4 regions of the Citrobacter freundii ATCC 8090 genome follow, and region 3 is predicted to be linked to each of the others. Evidence: predicted binding sites of a transcription regulator. Region 3 holds the regulator's gene; each other region holds the start of a gene.
What was found. Region 3 encodes PurR, which represses purine synthesis genes. Its sites were predicted from a motif close to CANGCAAACGTTTGCNTG; they were not measured.
Positions count from the first base shown of each region.

Region 1: the regulator PurR is predicted to act here: its motif matches at 1,946-1,963, upstream of purE (5-(carboxyamino)imidazole ribonucleotide mutase).
Region 2: the regulator PurR is predicted to act here: its motif matches at 2,100-2,117, upstream of pyrD (quinone-dependent dihydroorotate dehydrogenase).
Region 4: the regulator PurR is predicted to act here: its motif matches at 2,663-2,680, upstream of glyA (serine hydroxymethyltransferase).

Region 1 covers NZ_CP049015.1:1,363,755-1,368,196, forward strand. The annotation lists gene G4551_RS06540 (carbamate kinase) at 1-265, shown strand, start outside; gene purK (5-(carboxyamino)imidazole ribonucleotide synthase) at 302-1,369, opposite strand; gene purE (5-(carboxyamino)imidazole ribonucleotide mutase) at 1,366-1,875, opposite strand; gene lpxH (UDP-2,3-diacylglucosamine diphosphatase) at 2,114-2,836, opposite strand; gene ppiB (peptidylprolyl isomerase B) at 2,839-3,333, opposite strand; gene cysS (cysteine--tRNA ligase) at 3,507-4,442, shown strand, end outside.
Region 2 covers NZ_CP049015.1:1,801,088-1,805,529, forward strand. The annotation lists gene ssuD (FMNH2-dependent alkanesulfonate monooxygenase) at 1-295, opposite strand, end outside; gene G4551_RS08550 (sulfonate ABC transporter substrate-binding protein) at 292-1,266, opposite strand; gene ssuE (NADPH-dependent FMN reductase) at 1,259-1,834, opposite strand; gene pyrD (quinone-dependent dihydroorotate dehydrogenase) at 2,202-3,212, shown strand; gene zapC (cell division protein ZapC) at 3,378-3,920, shown strand; gene G4551_RS08570 (YcbX family protein) at 3,917-4,442, opposite strand, start outside.
Region 3 covers NZ_CP049015.1:2,284,894-2,289,335, forward strand. The annotation lists gene punC (purine nucleoside transporter PunC) at 1-412, opposite strand, end outside; gene punR (DNA-binding transcriptional activator PunR) at 526-1,458, shown strand; gene purR (HTH-type transcriptional repressor PurR) at 1,455-2,480, opposite strand; gene cydH (cytochrome bd-I accessory subunit CydH) at 2,778-2,867, shown strand; gene G4551_RS10990 (MFS transporter) at 3,043-4,212, shown strand; gene sodB (superoxide dismutase [Fe]) at 4,252-4,442, opposite strand, start outside.
Region 4 covers NZ_CP049015.1:3,606,830-3,611,271, forward strand. The annotation lists gene hcaD (phenylpropionate dioxygenase ferredoxin reductase subunit) at 1-1,200, shown strand, start outside; gene glyA (serine hydroxymethyltransferase) at 1,293-2,546, opposite strand; gene hmpA (NO-inducible flavohemoprotein) at 2,873-4,063, shown strand; gene glnB (nitrogen regulatory protein P-II) at 4,165-4,442, opposite strand, start outside.

The sequences.
Region 1 (4,442 bases), 920 kb from region 3:
TGAACAGATTGATGCCGATGGTCTGGTTATTTTGACCGATGCTGATGCGGTCTATGAAAACTGGGGAACGCCGGAACAGCGCGCGATTCGTCAGGCCTCTCCGGATGAACTGGCGCCGTTTGCTAAAGCAGATGGTTCGATGGGACCAAAGGTCACCGCTGTCAGTGGATATGTGAAACGCCGTGGGAAACCAGCATGGATTGGCGCGCTGTCACGCATTGAAGATACGCTGGCGGGAAATGCTGGAACCTGTATCCGTCTGTAAAAAAACGGGGCGTGTGTATACCCGCCCCGCGTCTTCTTATTTCAGCTTTGACTGCGCCCAGATAATACCGCTGGCATATTCCGGCGGCAGCAGGGGGATAAGCGCTTCCAGTGTCGCGCTAAGGCGCGCGGTATCGCTGTCGCTCAGGTTCAGGTGACCCACCTTACGCCCTTCACGCACTTCTTTGTCATACCAGTGCAGGTGTACCAGCGGTAGCTTCAGCCAGTCGTAGTTCAGGTCGCTACCAATCAGGTTTACCATCACCGAAGGATTATTCACCACCGGCGTAGGTAACGGCAGGTTGGTAATGGCGCGCAGGTGCAGCTCAAACTGGCTGATGCTGGCGCCGTTTTGCGTCCAGTGTCCGCTATTGTGCACGCGCGGAGCCAGTTCGTTGATCAGCAGACCTTCCGGGGTGATGAAACACTCCATCGCCATCACGCCGACATAGCCCAGCTCCTGCATGATGGCGGAGAGCATCGCTTCAGCCTGTGCCTGCTGTCTGGCGTTAGCCTGCGGGAACACCACGCTGGTGCGCAGAATGCCGTCCTGATGCAGGTTATGAGTCAGCGGATAGAAAACGGTGCTGCCGTCATGCGCCCGAGCGCCAACCAGTGAGACTTCGCCAGAGAAGTTGATTCCCCGCTCGACGATGCACTCGCCATAGCAATCATCCGGCAGTTGTGCGGTTTCATTTGCGCGCAAACGCCACTGCCCACGACCGTCGTAGCCGCCGACGCGACGCTTGACGATCGCCAGCTCGCCGAGTTTGTCGAATACCGCAGACCATTCGCTTTTATCTGCCAGCAGTTGCCACGGCGCAGTCGCCAGACCGAGCTTGTCAAAAAGCTGCTTTTGCGTCAGACGGTCGGCAATAATCGGGAAGACGTCGCGGTTAACAAATGCCGGGTGGCGCGCCAGTTCGCGGGTGAGTGCCGTTTCCGGCCAGCGCTCAATCTCAGCGGTGATCACGCTTTGCTGAAAAGGGACAGCAGCCGGTTCAGCGTCCAGCCCGACGGGCCAGACCGCAATGCCCAGCGGCTCGCCGGCCTGACGCAGCATGCGTCCTAGCTGACCGTTACCGAGTACGCAGACCTGCTTCATGCCGCACCTCGCGGGTCCGGGTTTTCCAGCACTTCATCGGTTTGTGCTTTGCGCCAGTCGTCCAGACGCTGGTGTAATGCTTTGTCGTGTGTAGCCAGAATTTGCGCTGCCAGTAGGGCCGCATTGGCCGCACCCGCTTTGCCGATCGCCAGTGTTCCAACGGGAATACCGCGAGGCATTTGAACAATGGAGTAGAGGCTATCTACGCCGCTCAACGCTGCGCTTTGCACCGGAACGCCGAGAACTGGCACCAGCGTTTTCGCCGCAATCATGCCAGGCAAATGCGCTGCGCCACCGGCTCCGGCAATAATCACCTGATAACCGTTCTCTTCAGCGCTTTCGGCGAAGCTGAACAATTTGTCTGGGGTGCGGTGGGCGGAGACGACTTCAACATGATGCGGAACGTCCAGGATTTCGAAGATTTCGGCGGCGAACTGCATGGTAGCCCAGTCGCTTTTGGACCCCATCACGATGGCGACACGCGCCGGATTATTGCGGGAAGACATGCGTCTGAAAACTCCTGTGGTGCACTACACTCGACTTTTGAGGCCACAGAGAATAGCATAATTAACCTTCAAGGAAAACGATTGCGCGCTTTACACTTCACTCTTCAAGCTGCCTCTTTGTTGGCTGCATCTGCTCACCCTAGTCACTTACTTTTGTAAGCTCCCGGGGACTCACAGATTTGCCGCCTCGATGCAACTCGAATTGTTTTGTGTAAAGAGGAGCTGGATATCTGCAGAATTAAAACGGAAACGCGATTAGCTCAACGTCGCTGGGCGTGACTTTCACCATTGAGCCTTCGGTATGCCATGCGCCTAATACCACGCGGAAAGCGGGTTGCTCATTGGCCGTGAGTTCGTGGACAGCCGGACGGTGTGTATGTCCGTGAATTAACCACTGGACCTGATGTTTTTCCATCTCGTTAATCACGGCCTGCGGATTCACATCCATGATTTCCAGCGATTTACTGCTGTTGGCGGCTTTACTGTTGGCGCGCATTTTTGCGGCAATGCGCTGGCGAACAAACAGGGGCAGGGCGAGAAACAGCTTCTGTAGCCAGGGTTGATGTACTTTGGCGCGAAACGCCTGATAGCCTGCGTCGTCGGTGCATAAAGTGTCGCCATGCATGATCAGCACCTTGCGGCCATACAGATCGAGCACTTTTTCTTCGGGAAGCAAGGTCATGCCGCTCGCACGGGCAAAACGTTTGCCGAGCAGAAAATCACGGTTGCCGTGAATAAAAAAGCAGGGGACGCCGGAATCTGCCAGCGTTTTTATCGCTGCGGCCATTTCATGATGCAGCGGATTCGGGTCGTCATCGCCAATCCAGGCTTCAAACAGGTCGCCGAGAATGTATAGCGCATCGGCCTTGCGCGCATCGCCGGCTAAAAAACGCAGAAAACCGGCGGTGATCGCCGGTTCTTCTGTGCAGAGATGAAGATCTGCAATAAACAGTGTCGCCACGATTACTCGCTGACGGTCACGTTTTCGATGATAACGTCTTCTTTTGGCACATCCTGGTGCATACCGCTGCGACCGGTGGAAACGCCTTTGATTTTATCAACCACGTCCATGCCTTCAACAACTTCAGCGAACACGCAGTAACCCCAACCCTGCATGCTTTCACCGGAGAAGTTCAGGAAGTCGTTGTCAGCAACGTTGATGAAGAACTGTGCGGTTGCGGAGTGCGGAGCCTGAGTACGCGCCATTGCCAGCGTACCACGGGTGTTTTTCAGACCGTTGTTCGCTTCGTTTTTGATCGCTTCTTTCGTGGCTTTTTGCTTCATGCCTGGCTCGAAACCGCCGCCCTGGATCATGAAACCGTTAATAACACGGTGGAAAATGGTGTTGTTGTAAAAACCTTCGCGGCAGTAGTCCAGGAAGTTTTTAACTGTTTCAGGCGCTTTATCATCAAACGTTTTGATTACGATATCGCCGTGATTAGTGTGGAAAGTAACCATTTTTGCATCCTGTTCCGATAGATTGGTGCTTCGACCCCGTCAGGGGTCAGAGTTAGGGGTGTGTTATAGCATAACCGCAAGCTGTGATCACCTCGCAAAGTGTGCTGCTTCCGGTCTAAATTATGGGTATTATACAGACTTTACTATCCACACACGTCTACACGGAATCTTCGATGTTAAAAATCTTTAATACACTGACGCGCCAAAAAGAGGAATTCAAACCTATTCATGCCGGGGAAGTCGGCATGTACGTGTGTGGTATTACCGTTTACGATCTCTGTCATATTGGCCACGGACGTACCTTTGTTTCTTTCGACGTCGTCGCGCGCTACCTGCGTTTCCTCGGCTATAAGCTGAAGTATGTACGCAACATTACCGATATTGATGACAAAATCATCAAGCGCGCGAATGAAAACGGTGAAAGCTTTGTCGCATTGGTCGACAGAATGATCGCGGAAATGCATAGCGATTTCGATGCGCTGAATATTCTGCGCCCGGATCTGGAGCCGCGCGCTACGCACCATATCGCTGAAATTATCGAAATCACTGAGCAGCTGATGGCCAAAGGTCACGCTTACGTTGCTGATAACGGCGACGTGATGTTCGACGTGCCGACTGACCCGAACTACGGTCAGCTGTCACGCCAGGATCTGGATCAGCTGCAGGCGGGTGCTCGCGTTGACGTGGTTGATGTGAAGCGTAACCCGATGGACTTCGTGCTGTGGAAAATGTCCAAAGAAGGCGAGCCGAGCTGGCCGTCTCCATGGGGCGCTGGTCGTCCGGGCTGGCACATCGAATGTTCGGCGATGAACTGCAAACAACTGGGTAACCATTTCGATATTCACGGCGGCGGTTCGGACCTGATGTTCCCGCACCATGAAAACGAAATCGCGCAGTCCACCTGTGCGCATGACGGTGAGTACGTTAATTACTGGATGCACTCCGGGATGGTGATGGTTGACCGCGAGAAAATGTCTAAATCGCTGGGCAACTTCTTTACCGTGCGCGATGTGCTGAAATACTACGACGCCGAAACCATTCGCTACTTCCTGATGTCGGGTCACTATCGTAGCCAGCTCAACTACAGCGAAGAGAACCTGAAACAGGCG
Region 2 (4,442 bases), 480 kb from region 3:
AGAGTCTGTCGAGCGTTGCAGCCTGACGTGCGGCAACCGTTGGCGAGGTAACGCTTGGACGCAGCGCGACCAGAAACTTTAATCGCTGGGTGACCGGGATCATCGAGGCGGCGACCAGCCAGGCATCTTCGCAAGAGCGACCAGTTGGGATCAGAACGCCGGTAAACCCAAGACGATCGGCCGTTTGCGCGATTTGTTGCAGATAACCGTGATCGACAGGGCGCGAACCCTCTTCCGTTCCAAGATAATGACCGTCACCATGGGTGGGTAAAAACCAAAACATGTTCAGACTCATAATTTTTCTCCTGCCTGCTGAGTGGGTTGCCAGATACGCTGGCGAATATCGATTTTTTTCGGCACCAGACGGTTGTCATAAAACAGATCGGCGGTTTGTTGTTGCAGGGCTGCAACAGAGGCGTTGACTGGCACAATGGTGGTTGGCGGACGGTGATCCAGATAAGACGCAATCACCGGTTCTGGCAGTCCCATGGTTTTGGCCAGCAGGGTAATACTTTGCTGGCGCTGGCTGAGGGTTAACGCATCGGCCTGGCTAAAGGTATCCAGTACGCCAAGAACAAATGCGCCATTTTTCTCGGCATAGGGACGGGCGGCGAGATAAAACGAACCGGTTTGCTTGAGGTCTGAGCCGTCTTTTAGCACGCGTACATCACCTTGCAGTAACGCGGCGGAATAATAGGGGTCCCAGATAGCCCATGCATCAACGTTTCCTTGCTGAAAGGCTGCTCGCGCGTCGGCGGGAGTCAGATAGGTCGGTTGAATATCGGTAAGTTTCAGTCCAGCCTGTTGCAGCGCCCGGAGCAGTAAATTGTGGGCGCTGGACCCTTTCTGGAAGGCGACTTTATGTCCTTTAAGCTGCGCGACGCTCTGGATCGGGCTATTTTTCGGCACCAGAATCACTTCGGCTTTCGGCTTGGGCGGCTCGACGCCCACGTAAACCAGATCGGCTCCGGCAGCCTGGGCGAAAATTGGCGGAATATCACCGGTGCTGCCGAGATCGATACTGCCGATGTTGAGCGCTTCCAGCATTTGCGGCCCAGCCGGGAATTCGACCCACGAGATTTTAGTCTGCGGATAGCGTTTCTCCAGTAGCTGATGGCTTTTGGCCAGCACCATACTGACGCTTCCTTTCTGGTAACCAATACGCAGGGCATCGGGGGCCGATTCTGCGGCATGCCCCAGAGTTGACAACGACAACAACCCACTCAGTGCCAGCCATGACGTGTGACGCTTGAGAAGATCAAGCATGGGCGGCACCTCGCAGGGTGTTCAGTTGAGGAAGTTGGACGTCGCGACGATGCAACGCCAGCCAGAAGGTATCAAGCGCACTGTCCAGACGCTGCTGAAGGTTAGGCGTAAACTGAGGTTTATGTTGATAATCAATTACCTGCGAATCATCGGCAAACACACCGTGCAGGATCTCCTGGGCCTTTAATGCGCTCAGTACCGGTTTCAGCGCGTAATCGACGGCAAGCAAATGCGCCACGCTGCCGCCGGTAGCCAACGGCAAAACTACTTTCCCTTCCAGCGCTCGCTCGGGGAGCAGATCGAGCAGGGTTTTCAGGGCGCCAGAGTAAGCGGCTTTATAGACCGGCGTGGCGACAATCAGCCCGTCTGCATCCTGCAATTGTTCGCTAAATGTCTTCAACGCCGGACTGTCAAAACGGGCATAGATTAGGTCTTCCGGGGCAAAGTTATGCAGGTTCCAGTGAAAGACTTCGACATCATGACCGTTTAGTTTTTCTCGGGCATATTCCAGTAACGCGCTGGAGCGAGAGGGAAAGCGTGGGCTTCCCGCCAGAGTAATGACGCGCATAATTTTAATCTCCCCTTATAACTAATTGTTTGCTTTTGCTTAACATTGATAACAATTTATGCAGTCTGGCAGAGAGATTTTGTTTATCGAAATGATTTATACGGGATAGAAAAGTCGAAAAATAAATATACCCGTCATACTTCAAGTTGCATGTGCGTTGGCTTTCCTCGCTCACCCCAGTCACGTACTGGTGTACGTTCCTGGGGATTTGCTGCGTCGCCGCCTTCCTGCAATTCGAATTATTTAGGGTGTAAAAAGCAGGGGCGAGGAAAACGATTGCTATTTATTGCCGCAGGTCAATTCCCTTTTTGCTCGCGATCGCACATAATACGCCCCCGGTTTGCACACCGGGAATCCAGGAGAGTTCATGTACTACCCCTTCGTTCGTAAAGCCCTTTTTCAGCTCGATCCAGAGCGCGCTCATGAATTGACATTCCAGCAATTACGTCGCATTACCGGCACACCGCTTGAAGCGCTTGTGCGCCAGAAAGTACCGGCAAAACCGGTTACCTGTATGGGGTTGACGTTTAAGAATCCGCTCGGGCTTGCTGCCGGACTGGATAAAGACGGGGAGTGCATTGATGCGCTCGGCGCGATGGGATTTGGTTCCATTGAGATTGGTACCGTGACGCCACGCCCTCAGCCGGGTAACGATAAACCGCGTCTGTTCCGTCTGGTCGATGCAGAAGGTTTGATCAACCGTATGGGGTTTAATAACCACGGGGTTGATAACCTGGTTGAGAACGTTAAAAAATCGCATTTTGACGGTATTCTGGGGATTAATATTGGTAAGAATAAAGATACCCCAGTAGAGAACGGCAAAGATGACTATCTGATTTGTATGGAAAAAGTCTATGCTTATGCGGGTTATATCGCGATTAATATCTCTTCACCGAATACGCCGGGATTACGTACGCTGCAATACGGCGAGGCGCTAGACGATCTTCTGACGGCAATTAAAAATAAGCAAAATGATCTGCAAGCGATCCACCATAAATATGTTCCAGTGGCGGTAAAGATCGCGCCGGATCTTTCTGTGGAAGAACTGATCCAGGTTGCTGACAGTTTAGTTCGTCATAATATTGATGGCGTAATTGCGACTAACACCACGCTCGATCGTTCTCTCGTTCAAGGAATGAAAAATTGCGATCAAATGGGTGGCCTGAGCGGTCGACCGTTACAATTAAAAAGTACAGAAATTATTCGCCAGTTGTCTCAGGAATTAAAAGGCCAACTGCCGATTATTGGTGTTGGTGGTATCGACTCGGTGATTGCTGCACGTGAGAAAATAGCTGCTGGTGCAACCCTCGTACAGATTTATTCGGGCTTTATTTTTAAAGGTCCGCCGTTGATAAAAGAAATCGTCAGCAATATCTGAATGCTACCTTAATCACAAACCAGGGCTTTATTTCTAGCCCTGGTTGTTTTATATTCCTTTACTGTTGCTTATTTAAACATTCTGAGCTTTTATTATTAGGGCAATAAACGAAGCGGCAAAAGGATACTGTCGTAACGGTGATGATTAAGGAAAGGAGAGAAACTGATGCGAATTAAACCCGACGATAACTGGCGCTGGTATTATGATGAAGAGCACGATCGTATGATGCTCGATTTAGCCAATGGCATGTTATTCCGCTCGCGTTTTGCTCGTAAAATGCTCACTCCTGATGCATTTTCTCCGTCAGGTTTTTGTGTTGATGACGCCGCGCTTTATTTTTCCTTTGAAGAAAAATGTCGCTACCTGGATTTAGCCAAAGAACAAAAAGCGGAACTGGTGCTCAATGCGCTGGTGGCGATTCGTTATCTCAAACCGCAAATGCCGAAAAGCTGGCACTTTGTTGCACACGGTATTAACTGGTCGCCGGTCGTGGGTGACGCTGCCTGTGTTGATTTAAGCGATACCGATGAACAGGTAAACCTGTTAGTGGTTGAGCCGGGTGAAAACGCCGCGCTTTGTCTGCTTGCGCAACCTGGTGTGGTTATCGCCGGGCGTACGATGCAGCTTGGCGATGCGATTAAAATAATGAATGACAGACTGAAACCGCAGGCCGTTGTTGACAGTTTCAGCCTTGAGCAGGCGGTTTAGCTCTCCAGCCTGATTGCCGTTTTGGGAACACAACTGCAGCACAGAATCGTTCCGTCGTCCCCTATCGCTGATTTCTTCAACGGGCTAACTTCGCCATCTACCAGTCGAATTCGACAGCATCCGCAAATGCCTGCCCGGCATGAATAGGGAACCCGGATACCCTGGTTTTCCAGCTGTTCAAGCAATACCTGCTGATTATTTCCGCGAAAGGTCTGTCCCTGCCAGTCAATAAGCACCGTGGCATCAGGTTGTTGTTCGGGTGCAGTGTCGTCTAATTCCGCTGCGCCGTACGCCCTGGCGGGGCCGGTTGCCAAAATCTCTACCTCATCGCCGACGCGAATAACGCCACTGTTGCGTGCGATAAGATTCTGGCCGAAATCGACATCGCCGTTATCTACCGCAGTACGGAAGGTTTGCAGTGTTGCGAGCGGTTCGCCGGATGGATGTTTCTGGCCTTTTTCCGGGCTAACGGTAGTGAAAATACAGCGGCTACAGGGTTTTGCAACATCAAAAATGACGTCG
Region 3 (4,442 bases):
GCGGCATAATGGTGGCAAAGATGCGGTTTACTTTTTGTGAAGGATAATAGTCGGTAACCAGCGCTTGCCAGATAACCGATGCTGCACAGACGCCAACGGCCTGAACAAATCGCAGTACCAGCAGGCCTGTGGCGTTTTCAACCCACAGCATGCCCAGACTGCCCAGTGCGAAAATAGATAAACCCAGCAGCAAAATAGGCTTGCGACCATAGTGGTCAGAGAGCGGTCCCCACAGCAGTTGTGCGACGGCAAAACCGGCTAAGAACAAGCTCAGGCTAGCGCTGACGGCAGATGCAGGCGTTTGCAGATCGGACTGAATTGCGGCGAAGGCGGGCAGATACATATCTGTTGCCAGAAAGCCGAGCACGCTAAGGCCCGCTAGCCAGACTAAAAACCCTTTCCCAGGTTGCATCATTATTTCTCTTTTTTTAGCAATAGAACAATGCCGCTGAGTGTAGTGAGTGTAATTCTCGCTGTGAAACGCTAATATTTGCTTACTGATTTCAAAATTTTTGCAGGCAGAATATGTGGTCGGAATATTCACTTGAAGTGGTTGATGCGGTTGCGCGTAACGGTAGCTTTAGTTCAGCCGCACAGGAGCTACACCGTGTACCTTCGGCGGTAAGCTACACTGTGCGCCAACTGGAAGAGTGGCTGGCGGTACCACTTTTTGAGCGACGCCATCGGGATGTGGAATTAACGCCTGCCGGGGCATGGTTTTTAAAAGAAGGTCGCTCTGTTATCAAAAAAATGCAGATCACGCGCCAGCAATGCCAGCAAATTGCCAACGGCTGGCGCGGGCAGCTGGCGATCGCAGTCGATAACATTGTCCGCCCGGATCGTACCCGACAGATGATCGTGGATTTCTACCGTCACTTTGATGATGTGGAGTTGTTAGTTTTTCAGGAAGTGTTTAACGGCGTATGGGACGCGCTGTCCGATGGACGCGTGGAGCTGGCCATCGGCGCCACACAGGCGATTCCGGTAGGGGGACGCTATACCTTCCGCGATATGGGAATGCTGAGCTGGAGCTGCGTGGTAGCCAGCCATCATCCACTGGCGTCAATGCCCGGACCGCTAAGTGATGATACGTTGCGCAACTGGCCGTCACTGGTACGCGAAGATACCTCCCGTACGCTGCCAAAGCGTATTACCTGGCTGCTGGATAACCAAAAACGCGTCGTCGTGCCCGACTGGGAATCTTCTGCGACCTGTTTGTCCGCGGGATTATGCGTGGGCATGGTACCGACGCATTTTGCCAAGCCGTGGATCGATAGCGGCAAGTGGGTTGCGCTGCAACTGGAGAACCCCTTTCCTGATGCTGCATGCTGTCTGACATGGCAGCAGAACGATACGTCACCGGCATTGAGGTGGCTGCTGGACTATTTAGGGGATAGTGAAACGTTGAACAAGGAATGGCTGCGGGAGCCAGATGAGACTCCCGCACAACAGGCTTAACGGCGGTAATCGCGGAACGGACCGTCGGCAACGGAGCGACGCTCAACCAGACGTGGATGCACCTCGATAGACTGTGACTCTTCACGTTTATTCACGATACGGTCTAACAGCATGTTGAAGGCCGTTTCACCTAGTGAATCCTTCGGCTGGTGAATAGTCGTTAAGGCCGGCGTGAAGAAGCGGGCGTTGCGCACGTTGTCGTAGCCGATGAGTGAGACATCCTGTGGCACGCGCAGACCCATTTCGTCAGCGGCGCACAGCGCACCCATCGCCATAATATCGCCACCGCAGAAGACAGCGGTCGGACGATGCGACTGCGACAGAATTTGCTGCATGGCGCGATAGCCGGACTCAGGCTCGAAATCGCCCTGGACAATCCAGTTATCAGGCACTTTAATCAGCGCTTCTTCCATCGCTTTCATAAAGCCCGCCAGACGCCCGGCCCCGGTGTTACGTTCCATTGGACCTGGGATCACGCCAATTTCACGATGACCGCGTTCTACCAGATACCGACCCGCCATGTAACCGCCTTCGAAGGCGTTATCAATGACCGTATCGGTAAAGTCGGCTTTAGCTTCGCCCCAGTCCATGACGACCATCGGAATATGGCGATACTCTTCGAGCATCGAAAGCAGCGACTCCGGATACTCAGAACACATCACCAGCAGACCATCAACGCGCTTTTGCGCCATCATCGACAGATAGGCCTGCTGCTTTTCGAGACTGTTCCATGCGTTACCCAGAATCAGCGTATAGCCTTTCTGGAAACAGTTTTTCTCCACGGCTTCGATAATTTCTGCGAAATAGGCCGCTTCGCTGCTGGTCGCCAGCAAGCCAATAGACTTGGTGTGATTCACCTTCAGGCTGCGGGCAACTGCGCTCGGAGAATAGTGCAGTTCTTTGATCGCTGCCCAGACAGCATTACGCGTTTCTTCCGCGACAAAGCGCGTCTTGTTAATTACGTGTGATACGGTTGTAGTGGAAACGTTTGCTCGCTTCGCTACATCTTTAATTGTTGCCATTACATCTCACTCCAGACCATATCCTAAGCTCCTGAGAATACTCCAGGTAAACGTTTGCCTTTACACACCCTTAGCGCAACGTAAGGGTTGCGGCACGCCGGGAAAACGACACGGAACGTCAGGAAGGGGTCAATGGCCGGTACGCTAATCAAGTAAGCGTGGAATTTTGTCTGATCTTAACGAAAAGGGGAAGAGTTAAAAGCAGTTATCAATATAAATCGTGAGAGATTTTTGCTTTCAAGTGTGTAAAAATGCGCAATATCACTTTTTGTGTGGGAATAAAAAGGAGAAAACTTGATGAGCACCGATCTGAAATTTTCGTTAGTGACTACCATTATTGTTCTGGGTTTGATCGTCGCGGGTGGCCTGACCGCAGCGCTGCATTGATTTCCCCGAGGGAGTTAGCTCTCCCTCACTCTTTCCGCTCGTCTATCTCTTCTATTGTTTGCGAATAAGCAAAAGTCTTTTGCAATTTTGTTAACTTTATTAATTTTGCGATCAATGTCATGCTTTTGACTCTTATTTTATGTCGCGCCACGGCTCGACGTTACGGAGTCGCAATATGAAACTCAATTATCCTTTACTGGCGCTGGCGATCGGAGCGTTTGGCATAGGCACCACCGAATTTTCGCCAATGGGATTATTGCCCGTCATAGCCAAAGGTGTGGATGTCTCGATTCCGGCGGCCGGCATGCTGATCAGCGCCTATGCGGTAGGTGTGATGGTAGGTGCACCGCTGATGACATTGCTGCTGTCTCATCGCGCGCGACGTAATGCTTTGATATTCCTGATGGCGATTTTCACGCTGGGTAATGTGCTTTCGGCTATCTCGCCGGATTACACCACGCTAATGCTATCGCGTATTTTGACCAGTCTTAACCATGGGGCCTTTTTTGGTCTCGGTTCAGTGGTTGCTGCCAGTGTTGTACCCAAACATAAGCAGGCCAGCGCCGTAGCAACGATGTTTATGGGGTTAACCATCGCCAATATTGGTGGCGTTCCGGCGGCGACATGGCTTGGTGAAACCATCGGTTGGCGCATGTCATTTATGGCCACTGCGGGTCTGGGCGTCATTGCTATGGTCAGCCTGTTCTTCTCCTTACCCAAGGGTGGAGCCGGAGAGCGCCCGGATGTTCGCAGCGAACTGGCGGTACTTATGCGCCCACAGGTGTTGTCGGCGTTACTGACTACTGTACTGGGTGCTGGGGCGATGTTCACGCTTTATACCTACATCTCGCCAGTTCTGCATACTATCACTCATGCCACTCCGGCATTTGTTACCGGGATGCTGGTGTTGATAGGCATTGGTTTCTCGATCGGTAACTACTTTGGTGGCAAGTTTGCTGACCGTTCAGTCAACGGTACGTTGAAAGGCTTTTTACTGCTGCTGATGGTTATTATGCTGGCCATTCCTTTCCTTGCGCGTAATGAGCTGGGTGCGGCGATCAGTATGGTGGTCTGGGGCGCGGCGACGTTCGCGGTCGTTCCACCGTTGCAGATGCGTGTGATGCGCGTTGCCAGTGAAGCGCCTGGAATATCATCGTCAGTCAATATTGGCGCGTTTAATCTGGGGAACGCTCTGGGTGCAGCGGCCGGTGGGGCGGTGATATCAGGCGGCCTAGGCTACAGTTTTGTGCCAGTGATGGGGGCGATTGTGGCGGGTCTTGCGCTGCTGCTGGTGTTTATTTCCGCAAGAAGACAGCCAGAAGAGGCTTTCACGACCGCGAATTAATGCAAAAACGCAGAAGGAAGCCCTTCTGCGTTATCTTTTTTATGCTGCGAAGTTCTTCGCAACAAATTCCCAGTTCACCAGCGCCCAGAAATGTTCCAGGTAGCCAGGACGGGCATTGCGATAGTCGATGTAGTAGGCGTGTTCCCATACGTCAACGGTCATCAGCGGCGTCGCGTCGGTAGTCAGCGGAGTACCTGCGTTGGAGGTGGAGACGATAGCCAGTTTGCCAT
Region 4 (4,442 bases), 1.3 Mb from region 3:
AACCAAAAAACTATCGCTATCGTCGGCGGCGGCCAGGCTGCTGCTATGGCTGCTGCCGCACTGCGCCAGCAGGGATTTGACGGCGAATTACACCTGTTTTCCGATGAGCAGCATCTGCCCTATGAACGTCCACCGCTCTCCAAAGCGATGCTGCTGGACGACAATCCGCAACTTCAGCCGATACTCCCCGCTGACTGGTGGCGGGAACACAACGTACAGCTGCATCTGGGTGTTACTGTACAGACGCTCGGCCGCCAAACGCATCAGTTGGTGCTGGCTGATGGGCAGAGTTATCCGTGGGATCGGCTACTGATTGCGACGGGCGCTGCGGCACGCCCCCTTCCGCTGTTAGATAAGCTGGGCGATCGATGCTTTACTCTGCGTCATACCGCTGATGCCGAGCGCCTGCGCGACACTTTGTTGCCGGGTAAGTCGATTGTCATTGTCGGTGCGGGCACCATTGGTCTGGAACTGGCGGCCAGCGCGACTCAACGAGGCTGTCAGGTGACAGTGGTGGAGCTGGCACCAACGGTCATGGGCCGTAACGCGCCTGCTCCGGTGCGCGACTACCTGCTTGCCCGCCACCAGCAGGCGGGCGTGCGGGTGTTACTTAACAGCGCCATTGAACACGCCGAAGCGGGAGAGTGTCTCTCGCTGATGCTGCAAAACGGCGAGACGCTGCTGGCCGATGTGATGGTTTACGGCATCGGTATCGTGGCGAATGATGCGCTGGCCCGCGAAGCGGGGCTGGAGACGGCGAACGGCATTATCGTTGATAGCGCCAGCACCACCTCCGATCCGGACATTTTCGCCGCCGGTGACGTAGCGATAACGCGCAAGCCCGACGGTTCGTTAGTACGCATGGAAAGCTGGGAAAACGCCAATTTTCAGGCACAGATTGCCGCCGCCGCAATGCTAAATCTGCCGTTGCCGGAGAAGACACCTGGCTGGTTCTGGACCGACCAATTTAATGACAACCTACAATTTGTTGGCGAAATGCAGGGAGAAAGCTGGTTCATACGCGGCAATTCAGATGCGCATAAAGCAATATGGTTTAACCTGCAGGATGGCGTGATTGTCGGCGCAGTAACGTTGAATCAGGGACGAGAAATACGTTTATTGAGAAAATGGATTCAGGCAAAGAAAAAGCCACCAATGGCGGCTTTAGTCGATGAAACAATCTTGCTTAAGTCAATATAACTGCCGGATGGCACTTCGTTTATCCGGCCTACATGTGAGTTACCTGTAGGCCGGATAAGGTGTTTACACCGCCATCCAGCAATCAGTATGGCTTACGCGTAAACCGGGAAGCGTGCGCAGATATCCAGAACTTTACCTTTGACGCGCTCGATTACGGCTTCGTCATTGATGTTGTCCAGCACATCACACATCCAGCCAGCCAGCTCTTTCGCTTCCGCTTCTTTGAAGCCACGGCGAGTGATTGCCGGAGAACCGATACGGATACCGGAAGTCACAAACGGGCTCTTCGGATCGTTCGGTACGCTGTTTTTGTTAACGGTGATGTTAGCGCGGCCCAGCGCGGCATCAGCTTCTTTACCGGTCAGGTTTTTATCAACCAGATCCAGCAGGAACAGGTGGTTTTCAGTACCGCCAGAAACCACTTTGTAGCCACGGTTCAGGAACACTTCCACCATCGCTTTGGCGTTTTTAGCAACCTGCTGCTGGTAAACCTTGAACTCAGGCTCCATCGCTTCTTTCAGCGCCACGGCTTTCGCTGCGATCACGTGCATCAGCGGGCCGCCCTGCGCGCTTGGGAACACAGCAGAGTTCAGTTTTTTGTACAGCTCTTCGTCACCGCCTTTCGCCAGGATCAGGCCACCGCGTGGACCCGCCAGGGTTTTGTGGGTGGTGGTGGTCACAACGTGTGCGTGTGGAACCGGGTTCGGATAAACGCCTGCGGCAATCAGACCCGCAACGTGCGCCATATCGACGAACAGGTATGCGCCGATGCTGTCAGCGATTTCACGCATTTTTGCCCAGTCAACAACGCCGGAGTAAGCAGAGAAGCCACCGATGATCATCTTCGGTTTGTGCTCTTTGGCCTGCTTCGCCATGTCTTCGTAGTCAATTTTGCCGGACTCATCAATACCGTAAGGGATGATGTTGTACAGTTTGCCGGAGAAGTTAACCGGGGAGCCGTGAGTCAGGTGGCCGCCTTGTGCCAGGTTCATACCCAGAACGGTATCACCCGGTTGCAGCAGAGCGGTGTAAACAGCGAAGTTAGCCTGAGAACCAGAGTGCGGCTGTACGTTAGCGTAGTCAGCGCCAAACAGCTCTTTTGCACGATCGATAGCCAGTTGCTCAACGATATCAACGTACTCGCAACCGCCGTAGTAGCGTTTGCCCGGATAACCTTCAGCATATTTGTTGGTCAGCTGAGAACCCTGCGCCTGCATAACACGCGGGCTGGTGTAGTTTTCGGAGGCGATCAGTTCGATGTGCTCTTCCTGACGTACTTTTTCCTGCTCCATAGCCTGCCACAGTTCGGCATCATAATCGGCAATGTTCATTTCACGCTTTAACATCCGCATCTCCTGACTCAGCTAACAATAGAATTTCGGCCTAAAAAGGCAGTCCCGTTGGACGACGGCCAACAGTATAACCGAATCATTCTTCGATAACAGGTCTTGACAAAGGATTTTACGCAAACGATTACCTTCACGGCACGCAAGGCTTTGGAGAACAAAGGTCTGCTGAATTTCAACGGATTTCTTTTCAGGTTTGTGATGCAGATTTTTCACGATGTAACCTTTACAACGCAAAGTTACAAAGAACCATTTACAATGCAGGGGTATTTTTTATAAGATGCATTTGACATACATCATTAAAGTCTCAGATAAAGGAAGACCGTATGCTTGACGCACAAACCATCGCTACAGTGAAAGCCACCATTCCCCTGCTGGTTGAAACAGGTCCGAAGCTGACCGCACATTTCTATGATCGCATGTTTACGCATAACCCAGAGCTGAAAGAAATTTTCAACATGAGTAACCAGCGTAATGGCGATCAGCGCGAGGCTCTGTTTAACGCGATTGCCGCGTATGCCAGCAATATCGAAAACCTGGCGGCGCTGTTGCCAGCGGTTGAGAAAATCGCGCAAAAGCATACCAGTTTCCAGATTAAACCAGAGCAGTACAACATCGTGGGTGGTCATTTGCTGGCAACGCTGGACGAAATGTTCAGCCCAGGCCAGGAAGTTCTGGATGCGTGGGGTAAAGCGTATGGCGTACTGGCGAACGTTTTCATCAACCGTGAAGCGCAAATCTATAGCGAAAATGCCAATAAAAATGGCGGCTGGGAAGGTACCCGTCCTTTCCGCATCGTGGCAAAAACCCCACGCAGTGCACTGATCACCAGCTTTGAGTTTGAACCTGTCGATGGTGGCGCAGTAGCTGAATATCATCCGGGACAATACCTGGGCGTCTGGCTGAAGCCGGAAGGTTTCCCGCATCAGGAAATTCGTCAGTACTCACTGACCCGTAAGCCTGATGGCAAAGGCTATCGTATTGCCGTTAAGCGTGAAGACGGTGGTCAGGTTTCCACCTGGCTGCACAACCATGCGAATGTTGGCGACGTTGTTCACCTGGCCGCACCTGCGGGCGATTTCTTTATGGACGTCGCGACCGACACCCCGGTATCTCTGATCTCCGCGGGCGTGGGACAAACCCCAATGCTGGCGATGCTGGACACGTTGGCGAAAGCGAAGCATACGGCGCAGGTTAACTGGTTCCACGCGGCAGAAAATGGCGATGTACATGCCTTCGCTGATGAAGTAAATGAACTCGGCAAAACGCTGCCACGCTTTAGTGCGCACACCTGGTATCGTGAGCCAACCGAAACCGATCGCGCGAAAGGTGCGTTTGATAGCGTAGGTCTGATGGATTTGAACAAGCTGGAAAGCGCAATCAGCGATCCGGCGATGCAGTTTTATCTGTGCGGTCCGGTTGGTTTCATGCAGTTCGCCGCGAAGCAGCTGGTCGGCCTGGGCGTGAAAAACGAGAACATTCATTACGAATGCTTCGGTCCGCATAAAGTCTTGTAATGTATTACGCGAGTAGGCCGGATAAGGCGTTTACGCCGCCATCCGGCAATCACTCGGCCTGATGCGCTACGCTTGTCAGGCCGACAAATTAACGGCGCGGCTTAGATTGCCGCGTCGTCTTCTTCACCGGTACGAATACGAATAACGCGAGCCACGTCGAAGACAAAAATCTTACCGTCGCCGATCTTGCCGGTCTGGGCAGTACGGATAATGGTGTCGACGCAGGTATCGACGATGTCGTCGGTAACCACAATTTCAATTTTTACCTTCGGCAGAAAATCCACCATATATTCCGCGCCACGGTACAGCTCGGTATGGCCTTTCTGACGGCCAAAGCCTTTCACTTCCGTTACCGTCATCCCGGTGATACCGACTTCTG